Prochlorococcus marinus CUG1415: one gene and its partners. The main gene of each other region encodes a partner of the protein of the gene in region 2 in a complex. Links are inferred from orthologs where the notes say so. Each region holds a gene or a part of one and is shown on either strand. Other genes may lie near its edges. The genes, in order: HA143_RS01595, HA143_RS00970 and HA143_RS01590.

Evidence for each region.
Region 1: the proteins of HA143_RS00970 (region 2) and HA143_RS01595 are in contact, whole or in part, in a cryo-EM structure (PDB 6ZJN), measured with the Thermus thermophilus proteins. The link is inferred for Prochlorococcus marinus CUG1415 from one-to-one orthologs. Residues at the interface, in WP_223903221.1 of Thermus thermophilus: Met26, Thr27, Asn29, Gly31, Pro32, His34; in WP_096411116.1 of Thermus thermophilus: Glu45, Ser46, Asn48, Pro50, Ala51, Gly52, Glu53.
Region 3: the proteins of HA143_RS00970 (region 2) and HA143_RS01590 are in contact, whole or in part, in a cryo-EM structure (PDB 6KHJ), measured with the Thermosynechococcus vestitus proteins. The link is inferred for Prochlorococcus marinus CUG1415 from one-to-one orthologs. Residues at the interface, in WP_011057128.1 of Thermosynechococcus vestitus: Pro17, His18, His19, Pro20, Ser21, Met22, Val25, Arg27, Met29, Thr31, Ile38, Asp39, Cys40, Glu41, Pro42, Val43, Ile44, Gly45, Tyr46, Leu47, His48, Arg49, Gly50, Met51, Lys53, Ile54, Asn57, Arg58, Pro65, Tyr66; in WP_011056552.1 of Thermosynechococcus vestitus: Leu46, Met47, Tyr48, Thr50, Ala51, Cys52, Phe54, Ile55, Glu56, Ala58, Ala59, Ile61, Gly62, Ser63, Arg64, Phe65, Asn76, Pro78, Thr89, Thr91, Lys93, Met94, Ala97, Leu101, Met123, Phe124, Ser126, Asp127, Ser128, Tyr129.

The regions. Positions count from the first base shown.
Region 1 is NZ_JAAORL010000001.1:292,833-295,507, reverse strand. It holds HA143_RS01595 (NAD(P)H-quinone oxidoreductase subunit 3), read left to right. Parts: upstream 1-994; coding sequence 995-1,357; downstream 1,358-2,675. Other genes in the region: HA143_RS01580 (gluconeogenesis factor YvcK family protein), read right to left, coding at 2,624-2,675; HA143_RS01585 (NAD(P)H-quinone oxidoreductase subunit J), read left to right, coding at 2,097-2,627; HA143_RS01590 (NADH dehydrogenase subunit K), read left to right, coding at 1,348-2,097; HA143_RS01600 (rubredoxin), read right to left, coding at 490-918; HA143_RS01605 (photosynthesis system II assembly factor Ycf48), read right to left, coding at 1-480. UniProt on the Escherichia coli protein: NDH-1 shuttles electrons from NADH, via FMN and iron-sulfur (Fe-S) centers, to quinones in the respiratory chain. The immediate electron acceptor for the enzyme in this species is believed to be ubiquinone.
Region 2 is NZ_JAAORL010000001.1:175,283-183,685, forward strand. What follows is about bases 1-2,863. They hold HA143_RS00970 (NAD(P)H-quinone oxidoreductase subunit H), read left to right. Parts: upstream 1-769; coding sequence 770-1,957; downstream 1,958-2,863. Other genes in these bases: rsmH (16S rRNA (cytosine(1402)-N(4))-methyltransferase RsmH), read right to left, coding at 1-731; HA143_RS00975 (acyl-CoA thioesterase), read left to right, coding at 1,967-2,419; HA143_RS00980 (AMP-binding protein), read right to left, coding at 2,430-2,863. Outside these bases: more of HA143_RS00980, read right to left, coding at 2,864-3,632; HA143_RS00985 (o-succinylbenzoate synthase), read right to left, coding at 3,629-4,594; menA (2-carboxy-1,4-naphthoquinone phytyltransferase), read right to left, coding at 4,591-5,508; HA143_RS00995 (chorismate-binding protein), read left to right, coding at 5,610-7,022; gshB (glutathione synthase), read right to left, coding at 7,015-7,938; grxC (glutaredoxin 3), read right to left, coding at 7,944-8,198.
Region 3 is NZ_JAAORL010000001.1:286,746-295,207, forward strand. What follows is about bases 5,541-8,462. They hold HA143_RS01590 (NADH dehydrogenase subunit K), read right to left. Parts: upstream 7,416-8,462; coding sequence 6,666-7,415; downstream 5,541-6,665. Other genes in these bases: HA143_RS01580 (gluconeogenesis factor YvcK family protein), read left to right, coding at 5,541-6,139; HA143_RS01585 (NAD(P)H-quinone oxidoreductase subunit J), read right to left, coding at 6,136-6,666; HA143_RS01595 (NAD(P)H-quinone oxidoreductase subunit 3), read right to left, coding at 7,406-7,768; HA143_RS01600 (rubredoxin), read left to right, coding at 7,845-8,273; HA143_RS01605 (photosynthesis system II assembly factor Ycf48), read left to right, coding at 8,283-8,462. In the rest of the region: HA143_RS01555 (NUDIX hydrolase), read right to left, coding at 1-134; folK (2-amino-4-hydroxy-6-hydroxymethyldihydropteridine diphosphokinase), read right to left, coding at 182-748; bchD (magnesium chelatase ATPase subunit D), read left to right, coding at 797-2,974; HA143_RS01570 (MlaD family protein), read right to left, coding at 2,982-3,827; HA143_RS01575 (ABC transporter ATP-binding protein), read right to left, coding at 3,833-4,555; more of HA143_RS01580, read left to right, coding at 4,754-5,540. UniProt on the Escherichia coli protein: NDH-1 shuttles electrons from NADH, via FMN and iron-sulfur (Fe-S) centers, to quinones in the respiratory chain. The immediate electron acceptor for the enzyme in this species is ubiquinone.

The DNA of each region.
Region 1 (2,675 bases), 120 kb from region 2 along the record:
ATCTACCGTTTGATATATGGCACCTGCAGTGGTAGCCAATTCAGCAACCCCATTATCGACAGTTGTTATAAGAAATGGTTGGCCTGGTAATTTGCTGCCTAGAGATAGACGAGTCCAATTTTTTCCCGAATCAAGTGTATGCATAACCAATGAGGGCTGACCTATTAACCAGCCCTCTTCACCTTTAAAATCAATATCTAGCAGACGAAAATTTTCCTCACTTGGTAAATCTAAATTTCTTTTATCCCAGGTTTCTCCTCCATCATTTGATTCCATAATAAGTCTGTTAGAGCCTACTAAAAATCCATTATTATTATCTATGAAGTCAACATCCAGAACATTTGCCTGGTCTTCAAATTGAATTGTTTTCCAAGGGCTGCTATCGTTCACCTTTACTCCTGTAGAGGAACAACTGCTCAAGACAAAACAAAGGAGTAAAGATAAAAGAAGATTAGGAATACTGGTAAGAAATTTTTTCATTTTATTATTTTAATGCAAAGAGTATAAAGAAAGGAAACATGCAGCTGCAAATGCTAAACCTCCAAAAATTAATATATTTTTTTGGCCAGGAGGTAGGCTATTGAAACCAAATCCGTAAGTTAAATTTTCTTCAAAACCACTAGGTTTAGATTTTGGACCTATATCTTTATAAAAGTTCTTACCCGCTCTGCAAACGGGACAAACGAATGTATTACCATCTAATTCTGAGAAAGGCGTATTTTTAGGTATATTTAATTTTTTATTTCCTTCAGATGGATCATAAATGTATCCACAACTTCTACATTCGAATCTATTTTGTTCTAGATTAATGTAAGGTTGTTCAACATTTACTCCTGAAGAGTTTTCTGAAAGATTTTCTTTCTGAAAGTTTTCAACTATTTTGTTTTCCTCAGAGGCTGGTTGAATGTTTTCACTCACGGTTTATTATTGTTCTTTAAGAACTTTAAAAGATTTTGCTTAATTAAGCGACTCTTATTCAAAATTATTTTTTAATATGTTTCTATTAACTGGCTATGAATATTTTTTAGGCTTTCTATTAATTGCTGCTGCTGTTCCAATATTAGCTCTTGTTACTAATCTCATTGTTGCACCTAAAGGTAGAACTGGTGAAAGAAAACTAACATATGAATCGGGAATGGAGCCTATTGGAGGAGCATGGATTCAATTTAATATTCGTTATTACATGTTCGCCTTAGTTTTCGTTATATTTGATGTGGAGACAGTATTCCTTTATCCTTGGGCTGTTGCCTTTAATAGATTAGGCTTATTAGCTTTTATTGAGGCTTTGATATTCATTGCAATACTAGTAATTGCTCTGGCTTACGCATGGAGAAAAGGTGCTTTAGAATGGAGTTAAAAAAATTGAACCCACAATTATCCCCAAAAGCAATTAGAGACATCAGAGAAGGCACTTGTAACCCTCTTGGTGAGCCACAAGTTACCACAGATTTAAGTGAAAATATTATCCTAACAAGTTTAGACGATCTTCATAATTGGGCTAGACTAAGTAGTCTTTGGCCTCTCCTATATGGCACAGCCTGTTGTTTTATTGAATTTGCTGCCCTAATTGGATCTAGATTTGATTTTGATAGGTTTGGATTAGTACCAAGAAGCTCGCCAAGACAAGCAGATTTATTAATAGTTGCAGGTACAGTAACTATGAAGATGGCTCCCGCCCTAGTAAGACTTTATGAGCAGATGCCTGAGCCAAAATATGTGATTGCAATGGGTGCTTGTACAATCACAGGAGGGATGTTTAGCGCAGATTCTACTACTGCTGTCAGAGGAGTTGATAAATTGATCCCTGTTGATTTATACCTTCCAGGATGTCCACCAAGGCCAGAAGCAATCTTTGATGCTGTAATAAAATTAAGAAAAAAAGTTGGTAATGAATCAATTTTAGAGAGAACAAAAACAGAGCAAACCCACAGGTACATTACATCTGATCATGAAATGAATCTTGTTTTCTCTGAAAATACTGGTGAATATCTAAACAAAATCTCAACGAATGTTATCCCTTCCTCCCAAAAAGAAAAAATAACTGAATTACCTGAGATCACCTCAAAACCAGAAATTATCAATATTAAAGAGGATTAATGGAACAAGACGGTTTAGCCAAATCATCTGATACCTCAATAGAAAAAGAGGGATTTGTAAGTCAAAATTTATCTAAAGATGGAATTCCAAATCAATCATTAGCTAATGATCATATAGGAATAGAAAATATTTCTGTTGAACCTAGAAAATTATATGAAGCAGTATCTGCTTTAAAAAATTACGGTTTCAACTATCTCCAATGTCAAGGTGGCTACGATGAGGGTCCAGGCAAAAATCTTGTTAGTTTTTATCATTTTATAACTGTTGATGACTTACAAAAAATCGAAAAGATTAAAGAGGTTAGATTAAAAGTTTTCTTAAAAAGAGATTCTGATTTATCAATACCTAGTTTGTATAAAATTTTTAAAGGGAGTGATTGGCAAGAAAGAGAAACATATGACATGTATGGAATAAATTTTATTGATCATCCAAATCCAAAAAGACTTTTAATGCCTGAAGACTGGAGAGGGTGGCCATTGCGAAAAGACTATATCCAACCAGATTTCTATGAACTTCAAGATGCTTATTAGTTTAGTTTCTTTAATTTGCGGTATATAAACATAACTGCTCTTGCTAGT
Region 2 (8,403 bases):
ATTCCACCTGGCAGTAGCCAACCAGGGACAACTTGCAAAAATTTTTCTAATACTTCAATTTCTTTATTAACGGCAATTCTTAGTGCTTGGAATGTTCTAGTTGCTGGGTGTATTTTTTTATATCTATGTTTTGGTGGGAAGCAGCCTGCAATAGAATAAGCTAACTCTTTTGTCCCAGAATATTTTCCATTTACCTTTAAATCCATTTTTATTCTCCTAGCAATTTTTCTTGATAATCTCTCATCTCCATATTTATAAATTAGGTTAGCTAGATCTTTTTCATTTAAGGTCTCAATTAATTTCTCTGCATCAACCTCAAGAAAAGGATTCATGCGCATATCAAGGGGACCATCTTTTTGAAAACTAAATCCTCTTTTAGGGTCATCAATTTGGTTACTATTTACTCCAAGATCTGCAATCACAAAAGAAACTTTTTCATTTGGTTCAAAATCCGCAAAATTTGAAGCCCTTATATCAATCCTATTTTTAAATTCATCAAGTTTTTTTGATGCTGATTTTCTTGCGAATGGATCTTGATCAAGTCCAATTATATTTAAATCCGAATATTTTCTCAATAAATGATAAGAGTGCCCTCCTCCTCCTAAAGTTGCGTCTATGCCTTTAAGTTGGCTTTTATTTATTAATGGGTAATGCTCTAAAGAGGACATGATCTCATCTGCCATAACTGATTTATGATTGAAAAAAGATGAATCAGATAGGTCAGTTTGCATAACTTTCGACTAAGATTTATTTAGAAGTTAAATTTCGAATGGCTCAGCTAGAGACTAGAACAGAACCAATGGTGGTCAATTTTGGCCCTCACCATCCATCAATGCATGGGGTTTTAAGGTTAGTTGTAACTCTTGATGGTGAGAATGTCATTGATTGTGAGCCGGTAATTGGATATTTGCATAGAGGAATGGAAAAGATAGCTGAAAATAGGACAAATGTTATGTATGTCCCTTATGTAAGCAGAATGGATTATGCAGCAGGAATGTTTTATGAAGCTATTGTAGTAAATGCTCCTGAAAGATTAGCTAATATTCCAGTTCCTAAAAGAGCTAGTTACATAAGAGTTCTTATGTTGGAACTTAATCGTATTGCTAATCATCTTTTATGGCTTGGTCCCTTTTTAGCAGACGTAGGAGCTCAAACTCCATTTTTCTATATCTTTAGAGAAAGAGAAATGATTTATGATCTCTGGGAAGCTGCTACTGGACAAAGGCTAATAAATAATAATTTCTTTAGGATAGGTGGTGTCGCATGTGATCTTCCATACGGATGGTTAGAAAAATGTATAGACTTTTGCGATTGGTTCGGTCCTAAAATAGATGAATACGAAAAATTGATCACAAATAATCCAATTTTTAGAAAAAGAATTGAAGGTCTTGGAACTATAAAAAGAGATCAGGCAATTAATTGGTCTTTATCTGGGCCAATGCTTAGAGCCTCTGGAGTTTCCTGGGATTTAAGGAAAGTAGATAGCTATGAATGTTATGACGATTTTGATTGGCAGATTGCTTCAGAAAAAGAAGGAGATTGTTATGCGAGATATCGAGTACGAGTTGAAGAGATGAGACAATCACTAAGCATCATTCGTCAAGCCTGCAAAATGATTCCAGGAGGTCCAACAGAAAATTTAGAAGCTCAAAGAATGGCGACTGAAGATAAGAAGAGTGCAATATTTGGTATTGATTATCAATATGTAGCTAAGAAGGTTGCTCCAACTTTTAAAATTCCTAATGGAGAATTGTATACAAGATTAGAGTCCGGAAAAGGAGAAATAGGTGTATTTATTCAAGGAAATAATGAAGTTACCCCATGGAGATTTAAAATCAGAGCAGCTGATTTAAATAATCTGCAAATATTGCCTCATATTCTTAAAGGTGCCAAAATCGCAGATATTATGGCTATCCTTGGTTCAATAGATGTCATTATGGGATCTGTGGATAGATAAGTTCTTTAAATGAAATCCTCAGATTGGTTAATATTGCAGAAGAAAGTACGATTTGGTGATTGTGATTCTGCAGGTGTAATTCATTTTCATAACTTATTAAAATGGTCACACGAAGCTTGGGAAGAGAGTATTGAAATTTATGGTATTCCTTATCAAGATATTTTCCCAGATTTTTCTATACGTAAAAATCAAATTATTTTTCCCATAGTAAATTGCGAAGCGAACTTCCTTGCTCCTATTAAAATTGGAGATTTCTTAAAAGTAACAATTTCCCCCCATAAAATTAATTCTCATTTGTTTAAAGTACATACCCTATTTATAAAAAATGGAAATAAAGTAGCGGAAGGAAAAATAATACATTGTTCTTTAGATGTTGATTCAAGAAATAAAATAGAACTTCCCGAACATCTTGAAAGATGGATAGAGGCTTCAAATGTAAGTACAAATTTAAAAGAGTGCTAATTATTATTATTTATTTTTTAAATCTATAATTTATTTGTTCTGTACTTGTATTTTTGTTTTTAATAATCCATTGTTCGGGTTTTTCATGTTTAGGCCAACTTTGAGAAAAGTTTTTTAATAAATTTAATGAATTTTTAATATTTTTATCATTTGTAAGTTTTCTAAATTCAACAATTATTTTAATTTTATTTCCCCATAATTTGTCGGGTACTTTTGAAATATTGCATTTATTAATTGGGATATTTTCTTTCATAATGAAATTATTTAATCGTGATTCAATTACTTCTGGAAAAACGATTTCTCCTCCTGAATTAAAAGCGTTATCAATTCTTCTAATAAACTTTAAATATAAAGAATTATTGATTTGATGAATTTCACCTAAATCACCGGTTTGCCACCACCCACATTTATTTTGGAAATTTTCAGTTTTTGAAGAGTCTATTATTTCGATGCCAATTCTGGCTGATTTTATCTCGATTAATCCTCGTTCGTTAATTCTTATTTTTGTATCAGGTAGTATTTCTCCAACATTGTCAAAACCCATTAAGAATTCTGTTGGTTTTAAACTCGTAACCATTGCTGCTGTTTCAGTTGAGCCATAACAAGGTGCTAATTTTATTTGTTCTTGTATACATTTTTCTGCAGTTTCGCGGGTAATTGAAGCTCCACCTACCCAAATTAAATCAAAAATTTTTAGCCAATTAATACCATCTTTTTCAGCTAAAAGTCTTATTAATTGGGTAGGTACTAATGACGTAATCAAGTGTTTTTTGTTTTTTTTAGATTTAATTGTAAAAAGTAAAAGTTCTCTAGTTTTTTTTATTAAATTGGGAGAAATATTAATACAATCACATCCCCAATTTTGACTTCTAAAAATTGGCATTAATCCACTTATATGGTTGAGTGGTAAAGTGTTAAAAATTATGCAGTTTTGTAATTCAAATCCTTGATCTTTTAGCCATTGTCCTGAAGTAGCGGCAGATAATTTGAGATTATCTAAATGATGAATACATTTTCTAGGTTTACCACTGCTCCCACTGCTGTTTAAGATTATCGCTGGCCCATTTTCAGTAATTGAATCTAATACATCTTTGTCTTCATAAAATTTGTTTTTTACATAAATAATTTTATTCTCTCTAATTTTTCCAATAATTTTCTCTACAGATTGAGTTTCGTTATTTTCAACTTCAATAGTATGAATTTTATTTTTCATAGTAGATCCCATATCTTTTTTGCTTCATTTAAAAATAGAAACGAATTAGGGAATACATTCATTGCTAAACCAGGAACTTTTGGAGTTGGTCCTTGTAATTGTAGAGACGATAAATGATAAAGCCATCTCTTCCCTATACCAGTTTCAAATGAGGTACTTATAGATATTAAAGCTTTTTTATTTTCTAATTCTCTTAAAAGCTTAACTGGATTATTTTCTTGAGAAGGCCTTCGAATTTGCCAACCTTTCCAATCATTAATCAAAGTTGGAAATTTTAAAAGTGATTCGTCTAAGGCTATAGGGATTTTTTTGTTGAGTTCTGTCAGTCCATCAATATCATCAACACAGAGAGGTTGTTCTAACCAATCTATGTTTTTGTTATCCTTCAAAATATCAGCCCATCTATTAGCTATCTCTCTTCCCCAAGAACCATTAGCATCTATTCTTAACTTAATATTATTGCCTATTTGGCTTAAAATTTCTTCTAAACTGGCTTCTTCCTCATGGTTATTTTTTAATGCTACTTTCCATTTTATGGTTACTGATTTTTCAATATTAGATTGTCTTTTTTTAATTTTATTTAGATCTGAAATTACATTTTCAGGATTTAACAGTATGGCTGTTTTATCAATTTCATCAAAGTAATAGTTTTCTTTAAAAAGTATTTTTCCATTTATCTCCGCTAATGCAGAATTTATTGCAGATTGAATGCATGGGTGAAAAATATTTATTTGCTCAGATAAATTAAATACTTCTACATACTCAGGGATCATATCTAGTTGTTTCGCACACTTTTTTAAGTCTTCTTTATGAAGCGGTGAAACTTCTCCAAACCCAATTTTTTTATCATGACTTGTTAATTTAATTATCCAACCCGATTTTGTAAGGTAAGTGTTTTTAGAATTTTCTACTTTGGTGGATAACTTAAAGCTATAAGATTTTTTTTGAAATATTAAGTTCATTTATTAAGCAAGTAATTAAATATTAATCCTGTGATTAAGCCAACTCCATTAAGAGTTTGAAATTTTATTGCGATGAATTTGCAATTTTTTATTGCAGAAGGTTTTTTATATGAAGATCTTAATAAATTTATAAGTCTTATTGCTTGAGGAAAACTAATCAAATAAAGGATACAAAACACTGGAATAAATCCAGTAACTATAGTGAAAAGTTGAAAAATATATATTGTCAAAATTATCCAAGGCACAAATTGAGAACCTTTTTTTGCCCCTAAGCGAACTAAAGGTGAATTTTTCCCATGCTTTTTATCTTCAGAAATTTGATGAAAATGAGAACAAAATAATACAAGAGTTGTTGCCAAGGAAGGTCCTGAACCAAGTAATAAAGAAACTTTCCAGGGAATATCTTCGAAGTAAATATTATATGGATTTAACGCAATTAAGACTGCAGAGTAAGCAAAAGGTCCAAATGCAAGCCAGCATAATGGTTCTCCTAAACCTTGATAGCCAAATCTAAAAGGAGGTCCTTGATATAAATAACCTAAGAAGCAGCAAGATGCCACCAAAATAAAAATGTTTATACTTGTTGATACTGAAATAATTGAAATTATTAATAAACCAACAACTAAAGATGTATATGCAATAAATGAAATTATTTTTTTATTTTTTACAAGATTTAAAATGGAATGGAATTTAAATTCATCGATTCCTGTTTCTGCGTCGAATAAATCATTAGTTAGATTTTCCCAAAGTAATATTAAAATTGCAGCTAAAGTAAATGCAATCAAATTATAAATTTTTACCTTTTCATATTGATTGAGTAAATAAGCCCCTGTTATTAAAACCGGAAGTATGGCAACAGAATAAAGAGGCCATTTTATTGCTTGTTTCCATAATTTTTTTTTATCTTCGTCCATTTTTAATTAACACATAAAATTAGATAATTATTAAATGTAGTTTATAAATTGAGTTACATTTTTTACTTTATTGCATGATTTTTAGTTATTTTCAATAAGTAATGAAAAATGATTTAAACTTAACAGATTTTTTAAAGGATGTATTTTCCTCTTTCGATAAGAAAGTGGAAAATTCTGGATTAGTAAGTATTTGTCTGGAGATTCCTTGTATTGATTTATTTCAAGTATATGAATTGTTTATAAATAAATATTCATTTTCTTCATTTTGGGAGGAATCTGATGGCATTTCATATATTGCTTTCGAGAAATGTAAATATGTTACTTTGGATGGTCCAAAAAGATTTGAATTAGCAAAAGAGTTTAATTCTGAGAATTTTAAAAATTTAATTAACTTAACTAATGAATCAAATAATTCTGCACTTTCAAAAATAATTTATTTATTTTCTTTTTCTGAAAATTTGAATAATAAGAATTTATCTTCAGATGTCCCAAGTTTGGAAGCTATCTTACCAAAAATTTTAATTATTAAAAGTGATAAGAATTGCTGGTTAAGAATCAATGGTCATGTTGAAGGTAAATCATCATTAAGAACATTAATTGAAGAAATATGGACAATTAGAAATCAAGTTATTAATTCTGGCTCAGAATTAATAAAATTATCAGCCTTAAAAACTAGTTTTGATTTATCTATTATTGATGATTTCTTGCACTCCTTAGAAACTTCTAATACAAATTTGAAAAAAGTAGTAAATAAAGGAATTCAATTAGTAGAGAAAGGTATCTTGGAAAAGATAGTTTTAGCAAATAGGATTAAAATAAAACTTAAAAATAAATTAGATTTAGTAGAAATTTTAAAAAGATTAAAAAAGAATCAACCAAATACATGCAGATACGTTTGGAAAAGGAATAGTAAGGATATTTTGTTTGGAGCATCTCCAGAAAAATTATTTTCTTTTACTAAACCTAATTTAACTTTGGAGGCTCTTGCTGGTACTATCTCTACTAATTCAAATTTTAAGAAGCTCCTAAAAAGTACTAAAGACTTAAAAGAACATAATTATGTAATACAGTATTTGATTAAATGTTTAGAAGTTTCAAAAATAACAAACTTTCAAAAAAGTGATATCAAGGTAAATTCATTTGGAGATATTTCTCATTTGCAGACACTCATTTTCTCTAAAGTTGAAAATATATGTCCTTTTGAATTGCTTAAAAACTTACATCCATCTCCGGCTGTTTGTGGATACCCAAAAAATGCAGCATTGGGTTGGATAAACACTCTTGAGTCTTTTCCTAGAGGAAATTATGCTTCTCCAATGGGTTGGGTTGATGCATCAGGAAATGCTTCATTTCTTTTAGCAATAAGAGGAGCTAGGTATATTGAAGAAAATATTGAATTTACTGCCGGTTCAGGTATAGTTTCAGGCTCCGTTTTAGAGAAAGAAATAGATGAGATTAAATTAAAATTTGAATCTATAGTAAAACAAATATTTTTCGTTAAAAATCCTAGATAATTTCCACTAATTTTTCAATAACTTCGTCTGAAACATTCTTATTGGATAAATTTTCTATTTCTCTTAAACCAGTTGGACTGGTTACATTAATCTCGCTAAGCATTCCATTTATTACATCAATACCCACAAAAAATAAACCCTCATCTTTGAAGTGTTGAGATAATTCTGAGCAGATACTTTTTTCTTTTTCTGTTAATAATGTTGGTTCGGCCTTTCCTCCCATCGCTAAATTACTCCTAAAATCGCCTCCTTGAGGAATCCTATTTATAGATCCAATTGCTTCACCATTTACGATAATTATTCTTTTATCACCCTCTATGACTTCAGGAATAAATTTTTGCATCATAACGGGTAATTCTTCTTGAGAAGTTATTAATTCAATGATTGATTTAATACCTGGGGAGTTTTTATTTATTCTGATAACACCTTGACCTCCTTTCCCTCCAAGAGGTTTTATTACTACTTCATTATTTATATTTGCAAAATTAATAAGATCTTTTACCTTACTCGCAACTATTGTTGGTGCCATTAAGTGGCTGTATCTCAAAGCACCTAATTTTTCATTCCATGCCCTTAATGATGAAGGTTTGTTAATTACTTTTACTCCTTTTCTTTCGGCAACTTCTAAGAGATGGGTTGCATATAAATATGCCTCATTTACAGGAGGATCTTTTCTCATCCAAATGCAATTAAATTCGGCGAGAGGTATGCAATCATTCTCTTTGAAAGAAATCCAGGGATTTACTTGAACTTTTGCGGAAGAAGCCCATACTTCATCACCTCTAGCTTCAAGGTCTTGAGGAGTACAACTCCAGATTTCAATATTTTTTTTTGATGATGCTTGCATTAAAGCAGCAGATGAATCTTTTAAGGGATTTATATTTTTTATTGGATCTAATACGAATAGAAATTTCATAAGACCTAGTTTAATAATGCGTCTAATTTATCTTCATTTTCTAATTCGTAGAGATCATCGCACCCTCCGATACCCTCATTATCTATAAATATTTGTGGTACTGTTCTTCTACCATCAGCTCTTTCAGTCATTAATGCTCTAGCATTTTCATCGCCATCAATCTTATATTCTTTAAAATTTATATTTTTTTTCTTGAGTAGAGATTTTGCTCGAATACAGAATGGACAATATTGCCAAGTATAAATTTCAACTTTAGACATTTTTTAAAATAATACTTAGTTTATACTATTAAACAAAAGTGCTTGTTAGATTATAAATAACGAATAAATTCTATTTTGATAGATATTACAGATTTCAAAAAAGATCTTTCGGAACTAACAGAGCGCCTGGGTAATGCTCAGGATTGTCTTTGACGTTCCAAGATTAAAAGCGAAAAGGAGAGAGTTAGAACAAATTTCTGCTCAG
Region 3 (8,462 bases), 120 kb from region 2 along the record:
TTTATGTATCCATATTCACCTTCATGCCCATTTGGTAGTTGAATTCTATTAATTTCAAAACTAAATTTTTTTGACTTTAACTCTGATATTTTTTCTTTAAAAATTGATTTTTTTTTAAGTTTTTTATTGCCCATAATTTTTAAATAAAAATAGCCTAACAGTTATTTTTTGGTTTTGTAAATTAAGTAATAGACCATCTTTGGTTATCAAATTTATTGATTTTTTGGCTTCTACTTAAGATCTCAGATAGTGGGGTAATAACAAAATTACGATTCATAAATCTGGGATGAGGTAATGCTAATTCCTCATCAATTGTATGTAAATCTTCCCACCATAGAATATCTAAATCAAGACATCTTGATAGCCATTTCTCCCCCCTTGGTGTTTTTTCTCTTCCAAAAAAATATTCTAATTTCTTTAGCTTTTTTAAGAGTAATTTTGCATTTTTTGTTGATGGCTTTGGAAAATCGTTACTTTTAACAAGGACAAGAGTATTAAGATAGTTTGGCTGTTCATGTTCAACTCCATGCGGTGATGTCTCATATATTGAAGACCATAAAAAGCTTGCTTTAGATTTTTTGTTTTCTTCGTGTTTAGTATTGGATTCATCTCCCCAAACTTTTATAATTTCTTCTAATTTTGGTTTGCAGAGTAAAAAGGACTCTAAAGGACTTCCGAATTTACTATCAATATTTGCTCCAAGGGATATACATAGTCCATTTTTGATATTAAGATTTGATAATTCCACTACAAAAAACAAAGTTATTGGATAAATTCTATATCAGACATTTTTAAAGTGATTTTGAATTCAGAATTAAAAGGAAAAGAAGAAATAAAAGATTTAATGAAATCAAAGGATTCTTTTAGAGCTTTTCCTTTGGCTGCTATTACTGGACATAGCTTATTGAAATTATCTTTACTCCTTGGTGCCGTTGACCCAAGTTTAGGTGGAGTGATTATTGCTGGTGGTAGAGGTACTGGTAAGTCTGTATTGGCGAGAGGGCTCCATAATTTGATTCCGCCTATAGAAGTATTAGATACTGAATCAGTAATTGGAATGTTAAGTCAAGTTAGTACTTCATTAAGACCTGTTGGAAGAAACCTAGATCCAAATAGACCAGAGGAATGGGATATTAATACTAATAAATTGTTACAGGACACAATTGGGAGTGATTACCTGAATCAAATTGAAGAAATTCCTAAAAAAGTAAGAGAGGCACCATTTATTCAAGTGCCTATTGGAATTACTGAAGATAGACTTGTTGGATCAATTGATGTTGCTGCCTCATTAAATACGGGTGAACAAGTTTTTCAGCCTGGAATTTTGGCGGAAGCTCATAGAGGTGTTCTTTATGTAGACGATATAAATTTATTGGATGATGGAATTGTAAATTTAATTCTTGAAGCTATAGGAAGAGAGCAAAATAATATTGAAAGAGATGGTTTGAGTCTTTCTCATCCTTGTAAATCCCTTTTAATAGCAACTTATAACCCTGAAGAAGGCGCTTTAAGAGATCATGTTTTAGATCGTTTTGCAATTGTGCTTTCCGCCAATCAATCTATTGATAATACTCAAAGAGTTGAAATAACAAAATCTGTTTTATCACATGCGGAAAATAATATTAAATTTTCAGAAAAATGGTCCGAAGAATCTGATAATTTATCCACTCAATTAATTTTGGCAAGGCAATGGTTAAAGGATGTGAAGATAACAAAAGAGCAAATAACCTATTTAGTGAATGAAGCTCTTAGAGGAGGAGTAGAAGGACATAGATCAGAATTGTTTGCAGTAAAAGTAGCTAAAGCGAATGCAGCTCTTCGAGGCGATGAGAATGTAAATTCTGAGGATCTAAAAGTCGCAGTAAGATTAGTTATCCTTCCACGTGCAATGCAAATACCACCTGAAGATGATGAGATTGAACCCCCGCCTCCAGAGGATCAGAACCCGCCACCCCCGCCTCAATCAAATAATGATGAATCTGAACCTGAGGCTAATGAAAATGATGATAATCAAGAGCAAGAACAAGAAGAAGATAATTCTGATGGAGAAGAAGAATCTACTCCCGAAATACCAGAAGAATTTATATTAGATCCCGAAGCATGTATGGTTGATCCTGATTTATTACTTTTTTCATCAGCTAAAGCTAAAGCAGGAAATAGTGGAAGTAGATCTGTGATATTTAGTGATAGTAGAGGAAGATATGTAAAACCTATTATTCCAAGAGGTAAAGTAAAAAGAATTGCGGTAGATGCAACTCTTCGAGCTGCAGCTCCATATCAAAAATCAAGAAGATTAAGGAATCCCAATAAATCGATCATTATTGAAGAAAATGATTTTAGGGCAAAGCTTCTTCAAAAGAAGGCGGGTGCTTTAGTTATTTTTCTCGTGGACGCTAGTGGCTCTATGGCTCTTAATAGAATGCAAAGTGCTAAAGGCGCAGTAATAAGACTTTTAACTGAGGCATATGAGAATAGAGATGAAGTAGCTCTTATTCCTTTTAGAGGTAATCAGGCAGAAGTTCTTTTGCCACCAACAAGATCTATAACTGCAGCAAAAAGAAGGTTAGAAACAATGCCTTGCGGTGGTGGATCGCCTTTAGCTCATGGACTAACACAATCAGCGAAAGTAGCAAAAAATGCTCTTTCCACAGGAGATATAGGGCAAGTTATTGTTGTTGGAATTACTGATGGAAGAGGAAATGTACCATTAGGATTATCTCTTGGACACAATGAGGTTGAAGAAAAAGATAATGAAAATGAAAATGTCAATTTAAAGCAAGAGGTTCTTGATATAGCTGCAAAATATCCCATGCTTGGTATAAAACTCTTAATAATTGATACAGAGAGAAAATTTATTGCAAGTGGCTTTGGTAAAGAATTAGCAGAGGCAGCTAATGGGAAATATGTCCAACTTCCAAAAGCTACAGATAAAGCAATCGCAGCTATGGCTTTAAATGCTATAAATGAATTCTAGAGATTACTTATGGATAAATTTCGTTAAGGAATTTTGAAAGCCCAATAGTTAAATCTCTTATGGATTTCGTGAATTCTTTATCTTTCGTTAATTTTTCAAAATCATCACTCATATCATCTATTTTGCTGGAGATAGATCTTGCAGAATTAATTGTCAATTTAATGTCATTCAGGGTTTCTTTGTCATCGATAGTAGACAAAATGTTATTCAAATGATTAGCAGCAATTGTAATTTCTTTTATTAAAGGTTCAACTCTTTTGATTTCTTGTTTCGATAAATAAATTAATTCATCAAGGTTTTCTTGTGTTTGATCAAATTGTTCGATTGAGTTTACTATGTTTTCAATTAAGTTTTCTTGATTTGATTCTTTTAAAAGTTGACTTATTCTATTAGTTATGTTTGAAAGACTTGATAGTGGTTTCCCGGTGATAATATCTCCCTGACAAATAATTAATTTGGTATTGCAATTTTCAGCTGTTGGTTTTGCAATATTTTTAGGTAGTGATTTTTCACTAGTCTCTAAAGCGACTTGCACATCTCCTCCTAGGAAAGAATTCGTTACTACCTTTGCAAATGCTGGCCTAGGAAGAATAATGTCTGGATTATTTAAAACTATTTTGGCTTTAATTGATTCATTAGTAAATAAGATATCTTCTATTGATCCTACTAAAATTCCTCTGTAAGTAACTGGAGACTTTTTTGATAAACCGCTTGCGTTGTTAAATTCAGCAAAGAGGTGCCAATTTTTTGAATTTAATCTTATTCCTCTTAGCCAAAAAGAAAAAAATGTGAATATTAAAATTCCTCCTAATAAGGAAAAACCAACAATCGAATCTCGTAAGCTTCTACGCATAATTTCTAAATGTCTTTGGGTTGCATTGGACCATCAAGTTTCCCGTGCTTAAATTGAAATACATACGGATCATTACTTTCTTTAAATTCATCAATCGAACCTCCCCATCTAAACTTGCCTCCGTAAAGCATTAAAACTTTATCTGCAGTCCTTTCTATAGTACTAAGAACATGGCTAACCACAATAGATGATCCGTTTGCTTTATCATTTGTCTTATTAATTAAATCTTCAATTCTTGATGAGGCAATTGGATCAAGACCTGCAGTTGGTTCATCAAAAAGTAATAAGGGTTTAGTATTTGTATTAAGAGTTTGATCCGTAATTAACGCTCTAGCAAAACTCACTCTTTTTTGCATGCCTCCACTTAATTCATTTGGAAGTTTATTCTCAACATTAAATAATCCTACCTCAGCTAAACATTCACATACGATCTCATGGATTAACTTTTTAGATAGGTCTTTATTTCTTTTAAGGAGAAAACCTACATTTTCTTCAATAGTTAAAGATCCTAATAATGCTGGGTTCTGAAAAACTAGTCTTACATCAGGAGGATTATTTTGATCTAATCTCAAATATGTTTGTTTCTCACCAAATATTCTTAATTCTCCTTTAGTAGGTAAAATCAGTCCTGCTAATATTTTTAAGATAGTTGATTTGCCAGAACCTGAGGGGCCAACAATAGCTAATTTTTCTCCATCATTAAGTTCAAAATTTAGTTGATTAAGCACATTAACCACCCCCCAGCTTATCGAGAGGTTTTTTGTCTCAACTACATGCTTTGATTCTGTCAAAACCTAAATTAAAGAAAAAGTTATCTTCAATTATATTTTGCCTATTTTTTGCAATAAAAAAGGATGTATGAATTTGATTTATAATATATCTATATAGTTTTTAAATTTGAGAAAAAATAATTTAAGAGGTTTTAAATGAATAAGCGTAAAAAAAGAGTTAGAAGATATTATAGAAATTTTAAAAAGTCTAATTTTGCCTTTTTAAACAAAATTTTAAGAATTTTGAGTTGGCTTTTACCAGGACTGGTAATAAAAAGATGGCTGGTTACATCTGCGATAGGATTTTTGACTACATTATTAGGGCTGGCAATTTGGACAAACTTGAGACCACTTTATTGGCTTATTGAAACATTTTTTTGGTTAATGACAGGTTTAACTAGTTTCTTGCCTGTTTCATTTTTGGGACCATTGATTTTTCTTATTGGACTTTTATTAATAGGGATTGGACAAAATAGAAGTATTAATTCTATTCAAAAAGCGCTTGTTCCTGAAAAAAATACAGTTTTAGTTGATGCATTAAGAGTTAAGAGTAAATTAAACAGAGGTCCTAATATTGTTGCAATTGGTGGAGGTACAGGCTTATCTACTTTATTGAAAGGCTTAAAAAATTACAGCAGTAATATTACTGCAATAGTAACTGTATCCGATGATGGTGGAAGTAGTGGAATTCTTAGAAAACAATTAGGTGTGCAACCTCCAGGAGATATTAGAAATTGTTTGGCTGCCTTATCAAACGAAGAACCTATTTTAACTAGATTGTTTCAATATAGATTTTCGGGAGGAAGTGGTCTTGAGGGACATAGTTTTGGAAATCTATTTTTGTCAGCGTTAACAACAATTACAGGTAGTTTAGAAAAAGCAGTTCAAGCCTCTAGCAAGGTTTTGGCGGTACAAGGTCAAGTTTTGCCTGCAACAAATATTGATGTTATGTTATGGGCCGAATTAGAGGATGGTGAAAAAATTTTTGGGGAAAGCAAAATCAGCAAATCTCGAAAATTAATTTCAAGGATTGGTTACCTACCAGAAAATCCTTCTGCTCTCCCTAGCGCTCTAGAATCTATTAAAGACGCTGAGTTGATTGTTCTTGGGCCAGGTAGTTTATACACTTCTTTATTACCTAACTTATTAGTACCAGAGATAGTAGATGCTTTATTGCAAAGTAATGCTCCCAAAATTTACATCAGTAATTTGATGACTCAGCCTGGAGAAACAGATGGGCTTGATGTTTACCAACATATTAAATCAATAGAAAAACAATTATCAAATTTTGGAGTTAATACTCGAATTTTTAACGCAATCTTATCGCAGATCCAATTTGAAAAGTCTCCACTTGTAGATTATTACGAAAGTAGAGGGGCAGAACCTGTTAAATGTAATAAAGAAAAATTATTATCTGAGGGTTATTATGTTTTGCAGGCACCATTATATTCAAGAAGAATAACTCCTACTCTTAGACATGATCCGAGAAGACTAGCAAGAGCAGTTATGTTTATATACCGCAAATTAAAGAAACTAAACTAATAAGCATCTTGAAGTTCATAGAAATCTGGTTGGATATAGTCTTTTCGCAATGGCCACCCTCTCCAGTCTTCAGGCATTAAAAGTCTTTTTGGATTTGGATGATCAATAAAATTTATTCCATACATGTCATATGTTTCTCTTTCTTGCCAATCACTCCCTTTAAAAATTTTATACAAACTAGGTATTGATAAATCAGAATCTCTTTTTAAGAAAACTTTTAATCTAACCTCTTTAATCTTTTCGATTTTTTGTAAGTCATCAACAGTTATAAAATGATAAAAACTAACAAGATTTTTGCCTGGACCCTCATCGTAGCCACCTTGACATTGGAGATAGTTGAAACCGTAATTTTTTAAAGCAGATACTGCTTCATATAATTTTCTAGGTTCAACAGAAATATTTTCTATTCCTATATGATCATTAGCTAATGATTGATTTGGAATTCCATCTTTAGATAAATTTTGACTTACAAATCCCTCTTTTTCTATTGAGGTATCAGATGATTTGGCTAAACCGTCTTGTTCCATTAATCCTCTTTAATATTGATAATTTCTGGTTTTGAGGTGATCTCAGGTAATTCAGTTATTTTTTCTTTTTGGGAGGAAGGGATAACATTCGTTGAGATTTTGTTTAGATATTCACCAGTATTTTCAGAGAAAACAAGATTCATTTCATGATCAGATGTAATGTACCTGTGGGTTTGCTCTGTTTTTGTTCTCTCTAAAATTGATTCATTACCAACTTTTTTTCTTAATTTTATTACAGCATCAAAGATTGCTTCTGGCCTTGGTGGACATCCTGGAAGGTATAAATCAACAGGGATCAATTTATCAACTCCTCTGACAGCAGTAGTAGAATCTGCGCTAAACATCCCTCCTGTGATTGTACAAGCACCCATTGCAATCACATATTTTGGCTCAGGCATCTGCTCATAAAGTCTTACTAGGGCGGGAGCCATCTTCATAGTTACTGTACCTGCAACTATTAATAAATCTGCTTGTCTTGGCGAGCTTCTTGGTACTAATCCAAACCTATCAAAATCAAATCTAGATCCAATTAGGGCAGCAAATTCAATAAAACAACAGGCTGTGCCATATAGGAGAGGCCAAAGACTACTTAGTCTAGCCCAATTATGAAGATCGTCTAAACTTGTTAGGATAATATTTTCACTTAAATCTGTGGTAACTTGTGGCTCACCAAGAGGGTTACAAGTGCCTTCTCTGATGTCTCTAATTGCTTTTGGGGATAATTGTGGGTTCAATTTTTTTAACTCCATTCTAAAGCACCTTTTCTCCATGCGTAAGCCAGAGCAATTACTAGTATTGCAATGAATATCAAAGCCTCAATAAAAGCTAATAAGCCTAATCTATTAAAGGCAACAGCCCAAGGATAAAGGAATACTGTCTCCACATCAAATATAACGAAAACTAAGGCGAACATGTAATAACGAATATTAAATTGAATCCATGCTCCTCCAATAGGCTCCATTCCCGATTCATATGTTAGTTTTCTTTCACCAGTTCTACCTTTAGGTGCAACAATGAGATTAGTAACAAGAGCTAATATTGGAACAGCAGCAGCAATTAATAGAAAGCCTAAAAAATATTCATAGCCAGTTAATAGAAACATATTAAAAAATAATTTTGAATAAGAGTCGCTTAATTAAGCAAAATCTTTTAAAGTTCTTAAAGAACAATAATAAACCGTGAGTGAAAACATTCAACCAGCCTCTGAGGAAAACAAAATAGTTGAAAACTTTCAGAAAGAAAATCTTTCAGAAAACTCTTCAGGAGTAAATGTTGAACAACCTTACATTAATCTAGAACAAAATAGATTCGAATGTAGAAGTTGTGGATACATTTATGATCCATCTGAAGGAAATAAAAAATTAAATATACCTAAAAATACGCCTTTCTCAGAATTAGATGGTAATACATTCGTTTGTCCCGTTTGCAGAGCGGGTAAGAACTTTTATAAAGATATAGGTCCAAAATCTAAACCTAGTGGTTTTGAAGAAAATTTAACTTACGGATTTGGTTTCAATAGCCTACCTCCTGGCCAAAAAAATATATTAATTTTTGGAGGTTTAGCATTTGCAGCTGCATGTTTCCTTTCTTTATACTCTTTGCATTAAAATAATAAAATGAAAAAATTTCTTACCAGTATTCCTAATCTTCTTTTATCTTTACTCCTTTGTTTTGTCTTGAGCAGTTGTTCCTCTACAGGAGTAAAGGTGAACGATAGCAGCCCTTGGAAAACAATTCAATTTGAAGACCAGGCAAATGTTCTGGATGTTGACTTCATAGATAATAATAATGGATTT